DNA from 4 places in the Arsenophonus endosymbiont of Crataerina pallida genome. Region 4 is predicted to be linked to each of the others. Evidence: predicted binding sites of a transcription regulator. Region 4 holds the regulator's gene; each other region holds the start of a gene.
What was found. The regulator LexA, encoded in region 4, represses DNA repair genes until DNA is damaged. The targets are predictions, from matches to a motif close to TNCTGTATGTACATACAGNA.
Positions count from the first base shown of each region.

Region 1 (3,303 bases), 540 kb from region 4:
TACGTACCAGAAAAGGATGAAAAAGACTTCCCTGCTCGGGTAATGTTTGTTCGACGTTTTGTTTTTTATCCTTAGTAGATAGCGGTATTTCGCTGACCTCTTTTGCTAGTTGCTCCTGCGATACCTCTCTATCTTCTGCCAATGGCCATTTATGCTCTATATGCGGCTGGCTTTCAACTGATGTATTTAATTCTGCCTCATCTGATGTAATCGGTTTGTCTTTGTCATCGATTCTATCTGTTGGCGGATTAAGATTGTTAGTTATATCAGTGTCATAACGTTTATTTTGCTGCTGCAAAAACTGTTCACGTAATTTATCTTCATTCCAATCATCAATACTAAACTCAGCACCATCCGGTTGCGTTACTGAATTTTGATAAGCGTTTTGATCAGCAGCCAATTCCTGCTCTTTTTGTGTCGTTAGACGATTGCCGTAAAGTTCACGTCGCGTTGGTAAACGAACAGGATTAGGACGTGGAAATTCTGGGCCAATTCCCTTTTTAATTTGCGATTTTACTGGCGTGAAAACAGTACTAGGGTCAACCTCGGCATCTATTTTTGTTACCGATGATATTAATGTTTCACTTAAATTTGCGGTTTTATCTTGCTCGCTAACTTGAGTAACGGTATTAGCATCTATCGATTTATTTAGATTAACATCATCATCCATTGGAATAGGTATATCTGAAGGTTTGCTAAAGATATCTTCATCATATTTGTCCAGTGTTGCTGATTGAATATCAAAACCAACTTCAGTTTCATCAGGCATCAGAGTGAATGCCTTTTCACCATGCAATTCATGGTTTTTATTATTGCTCAATTCCTCTTTCGCTAGCTGACTAATTGGCGAAGCTGAAAAAAGTACATCATCGGGATCGATATAATCTACATTGGTGCCATCGTACAATTTAGCCGGATGAGGTGAAACATAAGCTTCTGTTGTCTGACGCTTGTTATTTCTACGAGTACGATTAGTGATTAGTGATATGGTTGCTAAAACTAGTGCGCCAATCTTTTCCGCAATCGTCAACCATGACCAACCGGTAAATAAGGTGAAACTAACTGCCCATATACAAAGTAACGCTAAGGTTGTTCCTAAAATATTAAACCAAGGCAAGATGGCATTACTAAAAACACTACCAATAATTCCGCCAGAGGAAAAATTAGGTAAATCATCAATATTAAGTGATGCAAGAGCACACGATGTAATTATTAGCGCCAACCCACCGATCAGGCGTAAGGAAAGGACAAAAAAATCCAGACAATTCTGGTTATCAATATCTTTAAATACATTCCAACATCCTAACAACATAACTAATGGTATAGCATAGGCTAAAATGCCAAAAACAGAGAAAAGAATATCCGCTGACCAAGCACCAATACCACCAGCTAAATTTTTAATCGGTTCATTCCAGGTGGTCTGCGACCAGCTAGGATCGGAGGGATGAAAACTTATCAGGGCCACCACTAAAAAAATCGCCCAGATAGTAATTATAAGTAAAATAATCTCTGTCAGTATCTTGCCATTACTGATCTTTTTTAACTTAATATTTTTGTCTTCTGTATATTCCTGGCCCAAAACTAACACTCCAGGTTTTTCCTGTTGATTGAAAGGAACAACGCTGAGTAATGCTCAGCGTTGAAACTGTATGCATAAACAGGAGTGTACCTAACTTTTTCCAGTTTTGCATCTATTTGATTAGCGTGTCTTAATGACCAAACAATTACTCTGTTTTACCTCTTCCATTACTACATAAGTACGGGTGTCATTGACACCTGGAAGACGAAGTAAAGTCTCTCCTAACAATTTACGATAAGCAGACATATCAGGAACACGTGTTTTAAGTAAATAATCAAAATCCCCAGAGACTAAATGACATTCCTGAATTCCCTCCAGTTTTTGCACAACGGTATTAAACTGTTCAAAAACATCCGCAGCACCACGGTTCAAGGTAATCTCAACAAAAACCAACAAAGATGCATCGAGATAGTGTGGATTTAATAAAGCAGTATAACCTGAAATAAAACCTTGACGTTCCAACCGGCGCACGCGTTCCAAACAAGGTGTTGGTGATAACCCTACTCTCTTAGAAAGCTCTACATTAGAAATACGACCATCCTTTTGTAATTCATTCAGTATGTTCCTATCTATACGATCAAGATCTTTTCTTGGACGCTTTTTGTTATCAATCATTTCGTTATCTCTCTTTTATCTATTTTTTTATACCCATTACATTCCCTATTTTCTTTTCTTATGATTGAATTGGAAAAGATGCAATAAGGTTAAACTCCGCCTGACCATTAGTATTTAGTAGTATAATTCATCTTGTAGATAAATCATCTGGTTAGTTTTCAATTTGATAATGAAAAGTAGGATATTTATCTATTTGTTTAAATGATGTTCAATTTCAATTAATCAAATGAGGTAATTAATCCTACAAGATGTTTTCTCAAATACACAACCGATTGTCAAAGATTATGAATAAAAATCAGAACATCATATGGAAACGAATGTATTATTAACTAATTGTCAATAAGACATAAGGAAAATTCTCAATTTAAAACGTTATTTCACGAAAAATAATCTTTTTTCATGACTTGCTGCCTTAATAAAATGTTAAAGACAAGCTAATAAAAATGACTATTCCTTATCATCTTTTAATTCAATTTACTTTTTTTAATTTTTCTAATCTCCTACAATCGCCACATTGAATAAATATTCTTAAAAAATGGAGCATCTATGAACACCACCAATCATAGTAAAGTTGTTATTCTAGGATCTGGCCCAGCTGGCTATACAGCAGCAATTTATGCCGCCCGAGCAAACTTAAGTCCGGTATTAATCACCGGCGTTCAACCAGGCGGACAATTAACCACAACCACTGAAGTTGAAAATTGGCCTGGGGATCATTCCGAATTAATGGGGCCGGTGTTGATGGAACGCATGCTGCAACATACTAAAAAATTTACGGCAGAAGAAAACATTATTAATGATCACATTCATAAGGTTGATCTGCAGCAACGGCCGTTCCAACTGACTGGCGATAACGGAATATATAGCTGCGATGCACTTATTATCGCTACCGGCGCCTCAGCTCGCTATCTGGGTTTACCTTCTGAAGAAGCCTTTAAAGGTCGTGGTGTTTCAGCCTGTGCCACCTGTGATGGTTTTTTCTATCGCAAACAAAAAGTTGCCGTTGTGGGGGGCGGAAATACCGCTATTGAAGAAGCTCTTTACCTATCAAATATCGCTTCCGAAGTCCATGTTATTCATCGACGTGAAACATTTCGAGCCGAAAAAAT
Region 1 covers NZ_OZ026540.1:2,836,144-2,839,446, reverse strand. Annotated here, with positions in the region: gene AACL31_RS15175 (DNA translocase FtsK 4TM domain-containing protein) at 1-1,579, opposite strand, end outside; gene lrp (leucine-responsive transcriptional regulator Lrp) at 1,700-2,194, opposite strand; gene trxB (thioredoxin-disulfide reductase) at 2,741-3,303, shown strand, end outside.
Region 1: a site for LexA is predicted at 1,644-1,663, ahead of AACL31_RS15175 (DNA translocase FtsK 4TM domain-containing protein). Genes of this name have one in related genera too.

Region 2 (3,303 bases), 1.2 Mb from region 4:
TCAATAGCAGATAATATTTTTTCACCTTTTTCGGGATTAGTTTTAGCTAATTGGAGAGCCGCTATGCCTAAAAACGTAGAAAAAATAACAACGCTAATAATAGATGTTGGATTAGCTCCTGCCAGATCGGCAAATGGATTTTTAGGAATAAATGATAATATTAATTGAGGTATTGTTAAATCAGAAACCTTGTGGATGTAGTTATTTTCTATTATCCCAAGTTGAATAGTTTCACTACTAGTTTGTACCAGACCTTCTGCAGTTAAGCCAAACCAATATGTAATAATAATCCCGATGAGAGCGGCAATGGCTGTTGTAAAAAGAAGGATCCCAATGGTGAAAAAACTGATTTTTCCTAATGAAGAGGTTTGATGCAAACGTGCTACCGCATTTAGTATGGAAGCAAATACCAAAGGCATAATAATCATTTGAAGTAATTTCACATACCCATTGCCTACAATATTGAACCAAGATAATGAATCATGCACTATTTGATTATTAATACCATATACTAAATGTAAAACAACACCAAAAACAGTACCAATAAGAAGACCCACAAAAACTTTTTTTGATAGACTCCATCCATCTGCACTTATTTTGGCCAATAACAGCAATAATAGGATAAAGATAAGTACATTCAGAATTACAGGGAAATTCATACCCACTCTCCAGCTCGGTTTATTGTTCTAGGTATAAGATTCTTTGTCATTGGTGAAGTAAGATGATGAAAAACTTCCAATGAAACTCATTTTCCCTTATATATTATTAGCAATAAAAATAATTTTCTTATAACTAAATGCAATTTTATATTCATAATGTTTCATCGTGAATAGAATAAAATTAAATCGTTTAATTCATTAACTACATATGTAATAACGTTTTTTTTGTTTCTTGTAACAGCGGTCGTAGTGGTAATTGATAGTTCGATGGAATTAATATCGCACAAATAGCTAATAATATGGCGATAGAATGTTCTGCTCTTTGATTAGAATTATTACCTAATATAGGAAAACAGAAAGAAATTTTTGCTGGCCATAAGAAAGGTATCCCTTTCGCGGTTAACATATCCCCGACTAAATGACTAAAATAACCTAATAAGAATGCTTGAATCAGGGCATCAGAAAGCCAGTAACTATTGGGCAATTGAGTTGATAATAACATAATGAGCAGCCATGCGAGTAAACTGTGGGTAAAACCACGGTGACCACATAAACGACAAATTGGCACAGAAATGAAACGAAATAAGCGTCCGAGAGAAGAGGATGGATGATCTATATCCGGTAGCAGTGCGCCAAGTAGCGCACCGGCTAATAAATGAAGCCAATCACCATGTGCAAACTCAGGTGTTATTGCTAGTTTATGCACAAGTATTAATGATGATACTGAAAAAAACAGATGCCCGGTGGCAGTCATAGCATATAATATCCAACTGTTTATTTATACAGTTTGCAAAGTATAATAGTTTTGGCTTAGTTTGAGTAGTGTAATCGAAAAAAATATCTTATTTATTAAATAATAAGAGCAATTTTTTGTAAGAGAAGTGATATTGCATTAGTTTGGCAGTATACTGATGCATCAAATTACTGCCAATTGAACAAATTTAAACGATATGCTTAGTTGTTAATTCAGCCAGCGTATTGAGTTTGACGTCTGCTAATGTCCAACGTGGATCAGTGAAATGATCTTTTGGTGGGACAACGATACTACGCATACGTGCAGATTTAACCGCAATCATACCATGAAAAGAGTCTTCAAAAGCCACACAATGTGTTGGTTCTATAGCTAGCAGTTTCGCTGCTTGTAAATAAACTTCTGGATGGGGTTTACTGTAGGGTAATGGTGTCGCTGATACTACGGCTGAAAAGTAATCGTGAATATTAAACATAGTGAGTACTTTTTCTAATATGTGCTTTGGTGAAGCTGATGCTAAACCAATTTTTAAATTATGATCCTGACATAGTTGAAGTGCATGTTTAACACCTGGTAATAAAGGTCGTTGTTCTTCTATAAGTTCAATAACCCGTCTAACAATTTTTTGTTCCACCTCTTCTAATGAGGTTCCTTGCCAGGGGGCAGCTAAATACCACAGTTGTACCACTTGATCGATACGTAATCCTAGAGTGTCGGGAAGTTGATTAGCAATTGAAGTATTAACGCCAAGTTTACTAAGAATTTCTTTTTCTGCTTGGCTCCAAAGGGGTTCAGAATTAATCAATAACCCATCCATGTCAAAAATAGCAGCTTTGATAGATAGCTCATGAGACATTAAAAGCACTCCTATTATTCATGATTTGTTGCTTAATTCTATCAATTTAAAATAAAGAAATCTTTTAATATAGGTAGGTGAGGTCTTATTTTGGTTAGTGATAAAATAACATTTATATGTTTTTGATAACATTTTATCATTTAATATAAATGGTAATATAAAAAATATGAGGAGATTTAATGAATTATCAAACAGCATTTTATATCGCTATTACAAAGTGTGTTTTAGGATGGATAATTTTTTCTTTAGCGCTGGTGTCTACTGTAGTTTCATTAGTTTTGCTAGCAGAAAAGCAAGGTTTACAAGGGGATGGCTTAAATGCTGTAGCCAATGATTTTATTAAAATTATGGCTCTTATTATACGGCAAAACACGGTCTTTTTAAATTTTTTTGGCATAATTCACCAATTCCCAGTACTCATATGGGACTTTCGACAGCTAATCTTGGCTTTATTTTACTATTTTTCTTAATGTTTGTTGGTCAAGCTTTGAGTGCTTCAGGTAACAGAATGAATCGTCAATTGAAATTTATTAAAGAAAGTATTGAAGATCATCTTATTTTTGAAAGAGCGAAAGGTACTGAAGTATCAAAAGAAGAGATAGAAGCCAAAATTACTATTCCTCGTCATACCATTTTCCAGCAGTTTTTTATTTTGTATATATTACCGATTATATTAGCAACTGTCTTGAACGTTAAAATTATGGAGAAACGTGATGGTACGACTCATTCCATTCTTCGTTCTTTCTGAGCATCGCGTTCAGGATAGTCAGCAGCTTGCGCATACAGGCGACCAGCGCCACTTTTTTGGCTTTTCCCGCTGCAAGCAGACGCATGTAAAAGGCTTTTATCACCGGATTAAAGCGAGTTGCTACAAGCGCGGCCATATAAAGTGCTGTTCGGACTCCGTCCCTTCCGCCAAATATGGTTCGCCGACCACGCATGGTACCCGAGTCCCGGTTTATGGGGGCAACGCCTACAAGCGCGCTAATAGCTCGCCTCGAGAGGCTGCCCAGTTCGGGAAGCTCCGCCAACAACGC
Region 2 covers NZ_OZ026540.1:722,407-725,709, forward strand. Annotated here, with positions in the region: partial or broken gene AACL31_RS03635 (cation:dicarboxylate symporter family transporter) at 1-659, opposite strand, end outside; gene AACL31_RS03640 (metal-dependent hydrolase) at 862-1,413, opposite strand; gene hxpB (hexitol phosphatase HxpB) at 1,601-2,266, opposite strand; partial or broken gene AACL31_RS03650 (YniB family protein) at 2,446-3,014, shown strand; gene AACL31_RS03655 (IS110 family transposase) at 2,965-3,303, opposite strand, start outside.
Region 2: a site for LexA is predicted at 1,428-1,447, ahead of AACL31_RS03640 (metal-dependent hydrolase). Genes of this name have one in related genera too.

Region 3 (3,303 bases), 430 kb from region 4:
ATCAACAATTCAAACTCCGTTGCATCCAATTACTTTAATTTGTCAGATTTTGGTCACTTTCGTTTCAGTGGTTCACAATAATGACCACTCATATCTTATAGCGCACTTGCAAATTTTTTATTTTATCAAACAGACAGATCAATTTTCCCAGGCACATCAGCAGGGGGTAAAACGGGGCTGTAAGCCCCCGTTCATCATTAATACTGCATGAAATATTGTTGGATTTTGTTTGGATCTTTCGTTTGTGTCAGAGCTAGCATAAGTAACACGCGGGATTTATAGGGACTTAGCGTTCCGGAAGCAACGAAGCCGTATTTGTCATCATTAATTTCGCCATTACGTGCAGTTGCGCCGGAAGGAACACGTGAGGAACGCACCACAACTATGCCTTTTTTACTTGCATCAGATAGCGTATTTAATAGATCATGGGAGATATTGCCATTACCAACGCCCGCACTGACAATGCCCTGATAGCCGTTGGCAATAAAGGCCTTGGCAGGAATGTCAGATGCATTAGCGTAATTGTAGACAATACCCACCTCTGGCAGTTGGGTTAGCTTGCTAACGTCGAACGCTGTTTGGGTAGTGTGCTTTTGCACAGGCGTGCGGGTATAAATGACTTTGCTGTCGGCGATAGCCCCTAAAGCGCCATAATGGATCGACTGAAACACTTCCAAATTCTCCGAGTTCATCTTCGTCACATCCCGAGCATCAAGGATCTTATTATTCATCACGAGCAATACACCTCGCCCGGCGCTAGCCGGTGATGCTGCCGTCAGAATTGCACCATACAAATTTGCCGGTGCGTCAGAGCTGAGCTGAGTAACCGGACGCATTGCCCCCGTCAGCACAACAGGTTTCTCACACTTCACCGTCAGGTTTAGAAAATAGGCAGTTTCTTCAATGGCATCAGTACCGTGAGTAATAACAAAACCATCAGTGTCCTGACACTGCGCGTTTATTTTATTCGCCAGCTTGAGCCATACAGAGGTATCCATATCTTGCGAACGGACATTAACCACCTGTTCGCCTTTAACATTGGCAACCTGTTTTATTTGTGGCACCAGTTCCAAAAGCTTATCGACTTTGATTGTTCCTGGAGTGTAACTGGCTTTGACCGGAGAATCTCCGCTGCCTGCGATAGTCCCGCCGGTTGCCAGGACAGTAATATTGGGTAATACCTGCGCTGCATAAGAGAAAGAAACGCCGATTGTCAGCGCCAAAAAGCTCATTTTCATTTTTACTTTCATTTTATGTACTCCTTAAACAACGAAATTGCCAGCGCATCATACAAGGATGCAAACACAAGGAATGCCTTTTTAGATCAAACAATTAAGTGGAAAATGAGGAGAAACAACGGTTCTGTCACATTAAAAGAATTTGTTTAATAAAATAAAAGTTTGGATAGGGGGATGTAGAAACGCTGTGACTTTAATGCCCTTAAAATTGTGATGAAAAATCATTCATCACAAATCAGCTCCTTGATAGCAAATAGCAAAAAGCCTCGCAAAAGCGAGGCTAATAATTTTTTTAACTTCACACTTGGCGGTAGTGACTCACCGATTCTTTTAACTTCACACTTATCACAAACTTGGCTGATAACCAAAAAGTTCTCAAGTGGATATTACATTTATAAATAAAGGAGAACCCCGAATCACGGGGCTTACAGATTGAAATTTAACAAATAACTCTATGTATTTTTTAAAACGGAATATCATCATCGAAATCGATGGGTGGCTCAGCTGGTGTAGCTGGAGCAGTTTTACCGGAACGGGCAGCAGGCGCTGGCGCGTTACCACTAAACTGTTGAGTTGGTTGTGGCTGTTGCGGCTGTTGTGGTTGCCCCCAACCACCCGCTGGATTATTTTGTGGCATGCCTTCTTGTGAGCCACCACGCGCACCTAACATTTGCATGGTACCACCAATATTCACCACCACTTCGGTAGAGTAGCGATCCTGGCCATTTTGATCTTGCCATTTACGAGTTTGTAGTGAGCCTTCTATATAAACTTGTGAACCTTTACGCAAATATTCACCTGCCACTTCCGCCAGCTTGCCAAAGATCACAACGCGGTGCCATTCTGTTTTTTCCCGCATTTCACCACTTTGCTTATCACGCCAACTTTCAGAGGTTGCCAGAGTAAGATTCGCAACCGCACCACCATTTGGCATATAACGAATTTCAGGATCTTGTCCCAAGTTGCCGATAAGTATGACTTTGTTAATGCCTCTGCTGGCCATTCTCTACTCCTGATGAATTAATTTTTAATATGCTAGTTTAACATGCTAACACGTTATTGAATATGCAAACCAAACCGTTGCCATTGCGCTTTGCGAAACGCCTTAGAAAATTATACTGCAATATTGCTAAATTTTTTCAAGTTTGGCTATTAAATTGCAGAATATGATTCCCTATACTGTACTGTACTGTATATTCATTCAGCCAAAATTGTGTAATAATAAAACGTTTTATTTATTGTTTGAATATGTTCTCATCCGGGATGTGGTATATGGATAACATTGAAGTCAGAGGTGCGCGCACCCATAATTTAAAAAATATCAATTTAATTATTCCTCGCGATAAATTAATTGTTATTACTGGGTTATCAGGTTCAGGAAAATCTTCTCTGGCATTTGATACCCTGTATGCAGAAGGTCAGCGCCGTTATGTTGAGTCACTGTCTGCCTATGCTCGGCAGTTTTTATCCTTAATGGAAAAACCGGATGTTGATCATATTGAAGGGCTGTCACCAGCCATTTCAATTGAACAGAAATCCACTTCACACAATCCACGTTCAACGGTAGGTACCATTACCGAAATCCATGATTATTTACGTTTATTGTTTGCCCGTGTCGGCGAACCCCGCTGTCCAGATCACGATATTCCGTTAGCCGCCCAGACCGTTAGTCAGATGGTTGATAATGTCCTGGCGCTGCCGGAAGGTAAGCGACTAATGTTGCTAGCACCGGTAGTTAAAGAACGTAAAGGTGAACATATCAAGCTACTGGATAATCTGGCAGCCCAAGGTTATATTCGCGCCCGCATTGATGGTGAAGTGTGCGATCTATCCGATCCACCTAAATTAGAACTACATAAAAAACATACCATTGAAGTGGTGGTTGATCGTTTTAAAGTTCGCGCTGACCTGGCACAACGACTAGCTGAATCGTTTGAAACCACGCTTGAGTTATCAGGTGGTACTGCAGTTATCACTGATATGGATGACAACCAGGCAACCGAATTAGTTTTCTCTGCTAATTTTGCCTGCCCTGTCTGCGGTTATAGCATGAGCGAGTTAGAAC
Region 3 covers NZ_OZ026540.1:3,810,244-3,813,546, forward strand. Annotated here, with positions in the region: gene ansB (L-asparaginase 2) at 198-1,250, opposite strand; gene AACL31_RS20595 (single-stranded DNA-binding protein) at 1,702-2,241, opposite strand; gene uvrA (excinuclease ABC subunit UvrA) at 2,511-3,303, shown strand, end outside.
Region 3: a site for LexA is predicted at 2,426-2,445, ahead of uvrA (excinuclease ABC subunit UvrA). Genes of this name have one in related genera too.

Region 4 (3,303 bases):
GATACCATTCAGTAAACGTAACGGAGGCGCTGGCGAGTGGCCTTCTCGACCAGGCGCTCGACCGAACATTACTGATACGGGTAGCATCTGAATGTTTAGCTCGGGATTATGGCAATGAAGATCAAGATAAGCAGTAAATGTTTTTACTGAATCTTTACGTGGATCTGGCGAATAATAACGAAATACACGCGGGCCATCATCGATAAAGACATAGGCAGGTAATTTAATTTCGTCTATTTCAATCGGATCGAGTGGATCAGGTAAGCCAATAGAACAACATTGTTGCCGTAAGGTCAATAAATCTGTTTTAGAATGATAAGGTAATACATATAGAAAAGGATGTGTCGTATCAAGACGCAATTCTTTAATTGGATCTACTGGTATGAGCTTACTTTTTACCAACAATTTCATTGGTAAATCTAATAGATTATAGTAAATTTTACGCCAAAATGACATAGATGAGCGATAGCCTCTTGTTTGAATCCTACCAAAGCATATCAGAAATAGTAATTAATATCTGTTTAAAAGATAATAATTATATTAAATCCCACATTTATCTAAACCTAGAGAGTAAATTTTATGGCAAATCAAACAACCGGCTTAACCCGAATTATTAAAGCAACGGGTTATTCGCTGAAAGGGTTAAGAGCAGCCTGGAAGAGTGAAGCCGCTTTTAGACAAGAAGCAATTATGGTGGTTATTGCCATTATTGTGGCTTTTTTACTTGATGTGCAATGGATTGAACGGTTATTACTTATTAGCTCAATGGTATTGATAGCTATTGTTGAATTATTAAATAGTGCGATTGAAGCAGTGGTTGATCGAATTGGTACAGAATTGCATGAGCTTTCTGCTAAAGCGAAAGATATCGGCTCGGCGGCGGTTTTTATTTCAATTTGTTTAGCAATTTTTATTTGGTCAGTTGTAATTGGTAATCATTATTTCGTGAGCTAGTTATAAAAAATAGGGTTTTACACATTTATTGGTTTTAAATCTTAATATACCTGTATATACTTACAGTAACAATGTGTGGATGCGAATAAATAGGGGGCGAAATGAAAGAATTAACGTTGAGGCAGCAGCAGGTCTATGATCTAGTGCGTGAACACATTTCGCAAACGGGTATGCCGCCGACACGCGCTGAAATTGCATCAAGTTTAGGTTTTCGTTCACCAAATGCAGCAGAGGAACACTTAAAGGCGTTGGCGCGTAAAGGGGTGATAGAAATTGTTTCTGGCGCGTCTCGCGGTATCCGGCTACTGCAAGAAGAACATGAGGATGAAGGATTACCACTTATTGGTCGGGTGGCGGCAGGAGAACCCTTACTTGCTCAAGAACATATCGAGAGTCATTATCGGATTGATGCTACTATTTTTAGACCTAGTGCTGATTTTTTATTGCGTGTTAATGGCATGTCCATGAAAAATATTGGAATTATTGATGGGGATTTACTTGCTGTACATAAAACCCAGCAGGTACATAATGGACAAATCGTTGTAGCGCGTATTGATGATGAAGTGACGGTTAAACGCTTCAAGCAAGTGGGTAGTAAAGTTGAATTAATTGCTGAAAATCCTGAATTTGAGCCAATTATTGTGGATTTGCGGACACAAACCTTAACTATTGAAGGACTAGCTGTTGGTATTATTCGTAGTAGTAACTCATTTTAGTTAAACTTTTAGCTCTTTTATCTCTAATTAATTTTTTAAGTAAATTCAGCTTAATTTATTGAATATAATATTATTTCCTAGTTTGTTTGATTTTTTGATTGATGGGTATTAAGCAAACTATTTTTAAATTTTTATTGCTTTTTTAATAAAGGCCGGTTGTATGAGCCGCCGGCTTTCATATCACTATTTAAGCCTAATAATGCTTAGCTTTGACACTGTTTTTTCTCAATTTTGTTGCAGGGTAAACATAACCCATGGCTTTCAACAACGGTATGGGACAACTGGAAACCAGTCTGTTTGGCTAATTTTAAAATAGCAGTTTCTACCGCTTGGCCATTACTTTCGGCAACACTACCGCAATTATCACAAATTAGCATAACTGAGGTATGTTTAGGATCCTCAAAATGATGACAAATAACATAGCTATTTGTTGATTCTATCTTGTGTATAAAACCTTGTTCTAAGAGAAACTCCAGGCCACGATAAATAGTCGGTGGTTTAGCTTGAGGTTCAGAAATTCTAAGTAAATCAAGCAAATCATAAGCACTAATAGCACAAGGTTGGGCTGCTATAAGGCGTAATACCTCTTCTCTTTGGGGTGTTAAACGTACATTACGCGCTTGGCATATTTTTTTTGCCTGGGACAGTATTTTTTCCTGATCTTGCTTTGTCATGAATTATCCTAAGGTGAAGATCATTATAATAATGATATTATCATATTTATACTTTTTGATATCTACCATAGTTCTAAAATAAATAATATCTTTTACTATTTTGTAATAATGCTTTTTTATTTCCTATTGCGATAAACTGATACTTAATTGGAAAATGGAATAAATATTGAGTAGAAATTAAGATTATTAATTTTGATTATCTAGTGAATTAATATAAGTTATTTCTATTTAAATTAAGGGTTATAAAATGGATAACAAATTTTACTTGCGCTTACGCCTCCCTCTTTACTGAGATTCTTATCACAATTCTATTATATTATTTTTTATAACTGAAAATTATCAGTAACATTTTATATATTGCTTGATTTTTAAAGGAGTTAATAATGCGTGATAGCAAAAAAATACACCATGTTTTTATACTTATGGGGGTATCAGGTAGTGGTAAATCAGCAGTTGCGAGTGGGATCGCTCAAAAAATAGGAACTGCCTTTTTAGATGGTGATTTTTTGCATCCACGTGCCAATATTAGAAAGATGTCGGATGGCCATGCGTTGAATGATTCTGATCGACTGCCTTGGCTTAAGGCATTGAGTGATGCTATTTTTGCTATGCAGAGAACAAATAAGGTTTCTTTGATTGTTTGTTCCGCGTTGAAAAAAAATATCGAGATATTTTAAGAGACGGAAACCAACATTTGTCATTTCTTTACCTTGAAGGAGACTTTAAATTAATAGAAGACCGATTAAAAAAGCGTAAAAATCATTTTTTTAAACCAAATATGTTGGTCTCGCAGTTTGATACTTTGGAAGTACCTAGTAATGATGAAAAAGATGTGTATGTCGTCGATATTAAGCCACCATTAGCTGAGGTTATTGATAATACAGTAAAATTAATTGATGAAATTATTACTAAGGAAAAATAGATGAACACGCTTATACCTGAAACATTAAATATGCTTG
Region 4 covers NZ_OZ026540.1:3,377,900-3,381,202, reverse strand. Annotated here, with positions in the region: gene plsB (glycerol-3-phosphate 1-O-acyltransferase PlsB) at 1-456, opposite strand, end outside; gene AACL31_RS17960 (diacylglycerol kinase) at 580-954, shown strand; gene lexA (transcriptional repressor LexA) at 1,056-1,670, shown strand; gene zur (zinc uptake transcriptional repressor Zur) at 1,874-2,344, opposite strand; partial or broken gene gntK (gluconokinase) at 2,728-3,266, shown strand; partial or broken gene gntU (gluconate transporter) at 3,267-3,303, shown strand, end outside.